2 regions of the Arthrobacter sulfonylureivorans genome follow, and region 2 is predicted to be linked to the other one. Evidence: predicted binding sites of a transcription regulator. Region 2 holds the regulator's gene; the other holds the start of a gene.
The links. Region 2 encodes HrcA, which represses chaperone genes, less so after heat shock. Its sites were predicted from a motif close to TTNGCACTCGNNNNNNNCGAGTGCNAA; they were not measured.
Positions count from the first base shown of each region.

Region 1: a site for HrcA is predicted at 1,543-1,569, ahead of groES (co-chaperone GroES). Genes of this name have one in related genera too.

Region 1 is NZ_CP093326.1:1,193,740-1,197,290, forward strand. Features, by position in the region: gene MNQ99_RS05855 (ABC transporter permease) at 1-355, opposite strand, end outside; gene MNQ99_RS05860 (siderophore ABC transporter substrate-binding protein) at 409-1,356, opposite strand; gene groES (co-chaperone GroES) at 1,704-2,000, shown strand; gene groL (chaperonin GroEL) at 2,135-3,551, shown strand, end outside.
Region 2 is NZ_CP093326.1:2,180,650-2,184,200, forward strand. Features, by position in the region: gene MNQ99_RS10165 (DUF1622 domain-containing protein) at 1-46, shown strand, start outside; gene MNQ99_RS10170 (DUF4870 domain-containing protein) at 101-523, opposite strand; gene MNQ99_RS10175 (DUF3097 family protein) at 632-1,474, opposite strand; gene hrcA (heat-inducible transcriptional repressor HrcA) at 1,622-2,641, shown strand; gene dnaJ (molecular chaperone DnaJ) at 2,709-3,551, shown strand, end outside.

The DNA of each region.
Region 1 (3,551 bases), 990 kb from region 2:
CCAGGATGCCCAGCGAAGCGGACTCCACGGTTCCCACGGTGGATGGCTCCACGAATTTGTTCCGCGCCATCAGCTGCATGATCAGCCCGGCAATGCCCAGCGCCGCACCGGCCAGGATCACGGACAGGGTCCGCGGCAGCCGGCTGATCCAGAAGATGTCCCAAGCGGTCTGGTCACTGGACAGCAGTGCCGGCAGGGAGACATCGCTGACCCCCACGAACATGCTGGCACAGGCCAAAATAACGACGGCGGTGCCCGCCCAGGCGAGCTGCGCACCGGATCCCCGGGGGCGGGAACGCCGGGCCGCGGCTGCAGCCGGGGCCGGAGCAGGAGTGGAAATCGTGGAGGAAGCCATAGGTCGGACCACCGCGCAGGCCGCCGGCAGAGAGCCGGCGGCCTTACGGGGTGCTACTTCGTAATGGCTGCCTGGACGGCGCTGATCATCGCGTCCGTGTTGTTCAGGCCGTAGCCCACCAGGTACCAGGAGGCTGAATCCAGATAGGTGATGCTGTCGTTCTTGGCCGCCTTGGTGCCGTTGACCAGTTCGTTGTCCAGGACGGCGGTGGCTGCCTCACCGGATTCGCCGACAGCCGAGTCGCGATCGATCACGAACAGGTGGTCCGGGTTGGTTTCCGCAATGAATTCGTGGGAGATCGCCTCACCGTGCGGGCCCTCGGACTTCACTTCAGCGGCGGGCTGCACGCCCAGCACGTCGTGGACGATGCCGAAGCGGGATCCGGCGCCGTAGGCAGTCATTTCGCCGCCGCTGGTCATCAGCACCAAGCCGGTGCCGGCGTCGGCAGCTGCGGCCTTCGTGTCCTCGATCTTGGTGTCGAGGGCAGAGAGCTTCTCTTCGACCTCGGTTTCCTTGCCGAAGATTTCGCCCAGAGTCGTGGAGACTTCCTTGAAGCTCTCGACCGGTGCGGCGGCATCGACGCTCAGGTCGATGGTCGGGGCGATCTTGCTCAGCTCTCCGTAGGCCTCAGCGGTACGGCCGGAGATGATGATCAAATCCGGGGCGCCCTCGCTGATCGCCTCGAAATCAGGTTCTTTCATGGAACCGATCTTGGTGTAGCTGTCTTCGCCGTACTGCGCCAGAGACTCGGGGAACACGGCCTCCGGGACGCCGTCAACCTCGACGCCCAGGGCGGTGAGGCTGTCCAGCACGCCAAGGTCGAAGGTGTAGACGGTCTCCGGGTTCACCGGCACGTCCGTGGTTCCCGAGGCATGCTCAACGCTGATCGTCTCTGCACCGGCGCCTGCTGCGGCATCGGTCTGCTGACCGCACGCGCTCATAGCGAGCATGGAAACGGCTGCGGTCACAACCATCAGGCCGGACTTCAGGGGCTTTTTCACTGACACTCCATCGTTAGTCAATGCCGGGCCCGGGGATGGGCTCGGCATTAGGCAACATAAACGTTTGCTATTTGCGCGCACTGTGAAAACTATCGGGTTAGGTAAGCCTTACGCAACTTGGCCCGCGACCGGAAAAGCCTCGTGGCGTCACATGGGGGTCGGCAAGCGGGTCGGATCCACTTCCTGCTGGCACTCGCCTTGACCGAGTGCTAACCCGTCTCATAGAGTCGCAGTTAGCACTCTCCCCGTGTGGGTGCTAATTCAAGGAACCGCCTGCCGGCACCGCGACGACGGCAGACATCTCCTTGGCCAAACCTATTCGTAGCTCATGAAAAGGAGAGAGCCGAGTGTCGGTCTCCATTAAGCCTCTTGAGGATCGTATTGTTGTCCAGCCGCTCGAAGCAGAGCAGACCACGGCCTCCGGCCTGGTTATCCCGGACACCGCCAAGGAAAAGCCGCAGGAAGGCAAAGTTGTCGCGATCGGCCCCGGCCGCGTCGATGACAATGGCAACCGGGTTCCCGTTGACGTAGCCGAGGGTGACGTAGTCATCTACTCGAAGTACGGCGGAACCGAGGTCAAGGTCGGCGGCGAAGAGTACCTGGTGCTCTCTGCCCGCGACGTGCTGGCCATCGTCACCAAGTAAGTCCATCAGCTTCAGTCCGGCGGCTCGGGCGCGCGCAGTCGACGCCCTCAGCCGGAACTACGGACAACCGAAATGCCCCGGCTGCCGCTGTATTGCAGCGCAGCCGGGGCTTTTCGCGTGAAAGGAACAAATTCATGGCAAAGCAGTTGGAGTTCAACGACGCGGCCCGCAAGGCGCTGGAAGCCGGCGTCGACAAGCTCGCCAATACCGTCAAGGTTACTCTCGGCCCCCGCGGCCGCAATGTGGTCCTGGACAAGAAGTGGGGTGCCCCCACGATCACCAATGACGGCGTGACCATCGCCCGTGAGGTGGAGCTCGACGACCCGTACGAGAACCTTGGCGCGCAGTTGGCCAAGGAAGTCGCCACCAAGACCAACGATGTCGCCGGCGACGGCACCACGACCGCTACCGTGCTGGCCCAGGCCCTGGTCAAGGAAGGCCTGCGCAATGTGGCCGCCGGAGCCGCACCGGGAGCCCTCAAGCATGGCATCGAGGTAGCGGTCGAGGCCGTGGCCGCCCGCCTGCTGGAGAACGCCCGCGAAGTAGAGGACAAGGTAGCCGAGGTCGCGACGATCTCCGCCCAAAGCCCCGAGGTCGGCAAGCTGCTGGCCGAAGCCTTCGACAAGGTGGGCAAGGACGGCGTCATCACCATCGAAGAGGCCTCCGGCATGGAGACCGAGCTGGTGCTCACTGAAGGCATGCAGTTCGACAAGGGACTGCTGTCGCAGTACTTTGTCACCGACCAGGAGCGCCAGGAGGCCGTCCTTGAGGACGCGCTGATCCTGATCTCCCAGGGCAAGATCTCCACCGTGCAGGAATTCCTGCCGCTGTTGGAGAAGGTGCTGCAGGCCAACAAGCCGCTGTTCATCATCGCCGAAGACATCGACGGCGAAGCCCTCTCCACCCTGGTGGTCAACAAGATCCGCGGCACGCTCAACGTTGCCGCCGTGAAGGCTCCTGGCTTCGGCGACCGCCGCAAGGCCATGCTGCAGGACCTCGCGGTGCTCACCGGCGCCCAGGTGGTGTCCGCCGACCTCGGTCTGAAGCTGGACCAGGTAGGCCTCGAAGTGCTGGGTACCGCTCGCCGGATCACCATCACCAAGGACAACACCACCATTGTGGACGGTGCCGGTTCGGACGCCGATGTGGCGGACCGCGTGGCCCAGCTGCAGGCCGAGGTACTGCGCACCGATTCCGATTGGGACCGAGAGAAGCTGCAGGAACGTCTGGCCAAGCTGGCCGGCGGTATCGGCGTGATCAAGGTCGGTGCTGCCACTGAGGTCGAAATGAAGGAGAAGAAGCACCGGATCGAGGACGCAGTGTCCTCCACTCGTGCTGCCCTGGAAGAAGGCATCGTTGCCGGCGGCGGTTCCGCCCTGGTTCACGCGTCCCAGGCTCTGGACACCGACCCGAACGTGCTGGCACTTGAAGGCGATGCAGCCACCGCCGTCGGACTGGTCCGCCGCGCGCTGGTCCAGCCGTTGCGCTGGATCGCGGAAAATGCCGGTCACGAGGGCATGGTCGTCGTCTCCAAGGTGGGCGAACTGACCG
Region 2 (3,551 bases):
GGCCGCCCCAACGCCTGGCATGTCTGCCGTGGCGAAGGATGATTGAGGGCGGGATGACCGGGACTCTGCCGCCGCAGCGGCAGCCCGGGCGGCCGCGGGCTTAGCGGAACAAGCGCAGGTTGTAGGCGTAGCGGTACGGAACACCGCGGTTGCATTTGATGCCGGCGATCACGGAATAGACCGTGAGAAAGACCCAGATTGCGGCGGCGACGACGGCAAAGATGCCGCTGACGGCCGGAATGACGATCAGCAGGTTGGCCACAATGGCTACCACGGTGGGCGGGACGGTGAAGTTCAGCGCCTCTTTGGACTCCTGGGCGGTAAACGGTCCCCGGTCCTTGAAAATCAGGTAGATCACCAGCGACGGGAAGCAGCCCAGGATCCCGCCGAAGTGCGCCAAGGTTGCCCACTGCCGGTCCTCGGAAGGGGTCAGCGGCAAGGCGGAAGCCGACGCGCTCTGGTACTGCGGGCGCGGAGCGGACTTGCGTTCCGGCTGCTGGTTGCGAGCAGAGTTCTCGGACACTGGACCTACCTTCGGAAAATCTGCTGATGGCTCACTGCTGTTCCTAGCCTAGCGGTTCCACCCTGTGGCCCGGTGCAGACCGGGGCCGCAGCGGGCGCTGGAACCGGCTCAGACGGTGAGGAAATCGATGACTTCCTCCACCCGGCCCAGCAGGCTGGGCTCCAGGTCCGCATAGCTGTTTACGCTGCCCAGCAGCCGCTTCCAGCCGTCGGCCAGGTCGATCTGGGTCCGGTTCGGCCAGCCAAGACCGGCGAGGATGCCGGTCTTCCAATCGGTGCCGCGCGGAACCACCGGCCACTGCGCCCGGCCGATCACCGACGGCTTGATGGCCTGCCAGACGTCAACGTAGGGGTGGCCCACAATCAGCACGTTGCCGGCGGCCGCCGGGACGGCCATGGCGGCCTCGGCAATCCGCCACTCCTTGGAATGGGGCACCAAATGGTCCACCAGGATCCCCAGCCTGCGTTGCGGGCCGGGGGAGAAGTCCGCCACGGCCGCGGCCAGGTCGTCCACGCCATGCAGGGGTTCGACGACGATGCCCTCCACCCGCAGGTCGTCGCCCCAGACCTTTTCCACCAGTTCGGCATCGTGCTTGCCTTCAACCCAGATCCGACTGGCGCGCGCCACCCTGGCGCGTTGGCCCTCCACCTTCACCGAGCCGGAGGCCGTGCGCTGGCGGACGGGAGCCTTCGCAACTGGCGCCGGCGGCACCACGTTCACCGGTTCGCCTTCAAACAGGAAGCCGAATCCCAGCGGGAAGGAGCGCACCTTGCCCCGGCGGTCCTCCAGCGAGACCAGATGCACGCCGCCCGACTTCTCTACCCGGACCACGGCGCCGACCCAGCCGCTCTGTGCATCCTCCAGCACCTGCCCCGGCTCGGCGGCGACTTCGCGCAGGGCCCGGGCCTTGGGCGCGGTGAGATCCTGGGGGCCCCAGCCGTAGCTGCTCATATGCTTCAAGTCCTTAACAGGTAGTACGTCTACGGCACCGCCGCGAAGACAATGCTAACAACGGGGGCAACGTATTAGACTTAGCACTTGGACGTGTTGAGTGCTAACAACCCGTCATCAGGTTGAGCCGAAGACAGGAGGAGTGCAGTGAGCGAGGTCCGGAGGCTTGAAGTGCTCCGCGCCATTGTCGAGGACTATGTGCATTCACGGGAGCCGGTGGGCTCCAAAGCACTGGTCGACCGGCACAGCCTAGGCGTGTCGTCGGCCACGATCCGCAACGACATGGCGGCGCTGGAGGAAGACGGGCTGATCGTTGCCCCGCACACCAGTGCCGGCCGGATTCCCACGGACAAGGGCTACCGCCTGTTCGTGGACCGGATCTCTGACGTCAAGCCGCTCTCTGCCCCCGAGCGCCGGGCCATCCAGAAACTGCTGGACGGCGCCGACGACCTGGACGACGTGATGGAACGCACGGTGCGGCTGCTGTCCCAGCTCACCAACCAGGTAGCGGTGATCCAGTACCCGCAGTTGGGTGCTGCCAAGGTGCGGCACATCGAGTTCGTCTTGCTGGCTCCCCGCCGCGTCTTGGTGGTGCTGATCGCTGACAACGGCAAGGTGGAGCAACATGTTGCCTTGCTGCCGGTGGACGTGGCCGAAGATGCACTGGCCACTCTGCGCACCGCATTCCTGGCCGCTCTGTCCGGGAAACCGCTGGCCGGAGTGCCACACCGGCTGAGGACCTCGCCGGTGCCGGCGGAGCCCGCGCACGCGGGAATCGTCGACGAACTGTCCGCCTCGCTTGCCCAGCTGGCCGCGGCCACCAGCGAAGAGCGGATCCTGATGGCCGGCACGGCCAACCTGGCCCGTTCCACGGTGGACTTCCCGTTGAGCATCGGCCCCATCCTCGAGGCACTCGAAGAACAGGTGGTCCTGCTGCAGTTGCTCTCCGAAATGCACCAGGATGCCCACGGCATGTCGGTCAGCATCGGCCGGGAAAATCCGTACGGCTCCTTGGTGGAAACCTCGGTGGTCGCCACCGGCTATGGGCCGGGCGCCACCGCCAAGGTCGGCATTCTCGGCCCCACCCGGATGGACTATCCCACCACGATGGCGGCAGTGCGCGCCGTCGCACGCTATTTGTCACGGATTCTCGCCGGCCAGCCCTAGGCCGCGCAACGTCCGCACCGGCCGCCGTCGGCGGTGAATCAATCTCCAGGAAGTGAAGTATTACAAGGTGAGCAACCACTACGACGCCCTCGGTGTCAGCCAGGACGCCTCGACCGAGGAAATCAAAAAGGCCTACCGCAAGCTGGCCCGCAAGCTGCACCCGGATGTGAACCCCGGCCCGGAGGCAGCCGAGCAGTTCAAGCAGGTCAGCCACGCCTACGAGGTGCTCTCGGACCCGCAGAAGCGGCGCGTCTACGACACCACGGGCAACGAAAACGGCAATGACACCGGGTTCGGCGGCGGTTTCTCCGGTTCCGGCTTCGCCTTCCAGGACATCTTCGAGAGTTTCTTCGGCGGCGCCGGTGCGGGCGGCGGTCCGGCCTCGCGCACCCGCCGCGGCCAGGACGCCCTGATCAACGTGCGGATCGACCTCAAGGACGCAGTCTTCGGGGTGAACAAGAAGATCGAGGTGGACACCGCCGTGGTCTGCCCCACCTGCGACGGCAGCTGCTGCCGCCCCGGCACCAGCCCGCGCACCTGCGACATCTGCGGCGGCTCCGGCCAGGTCCAGCGCGCCGTGCGGTCCATCCTGGGCCAGGTCATGACCACGGCCGCCTGCGGCAGCTGCCAGGGCTTCGGCACGATCATTCCCGACCCCTGCAACGAGTGCAACGGCGAGGGGCGCATCCGCAGCCGCCGTTCGCTGACCATCAAGCTCCCGGCCGGCGTGGGAACCGGAACGCGGATCCAGCTGGCCGGCCAGGGCGAGGCCGGCCCGGCGGGCGGACCGCAGGGTGACCTCTACGTGGAGATCCGCGTCAACCCGGATAAGAACTTCATCCGCGAGGGAGACGACCTGCACGTCAGCCTGGCGGTGCCGATGACCGCGGCCGCGCTGGGCACCGACGTC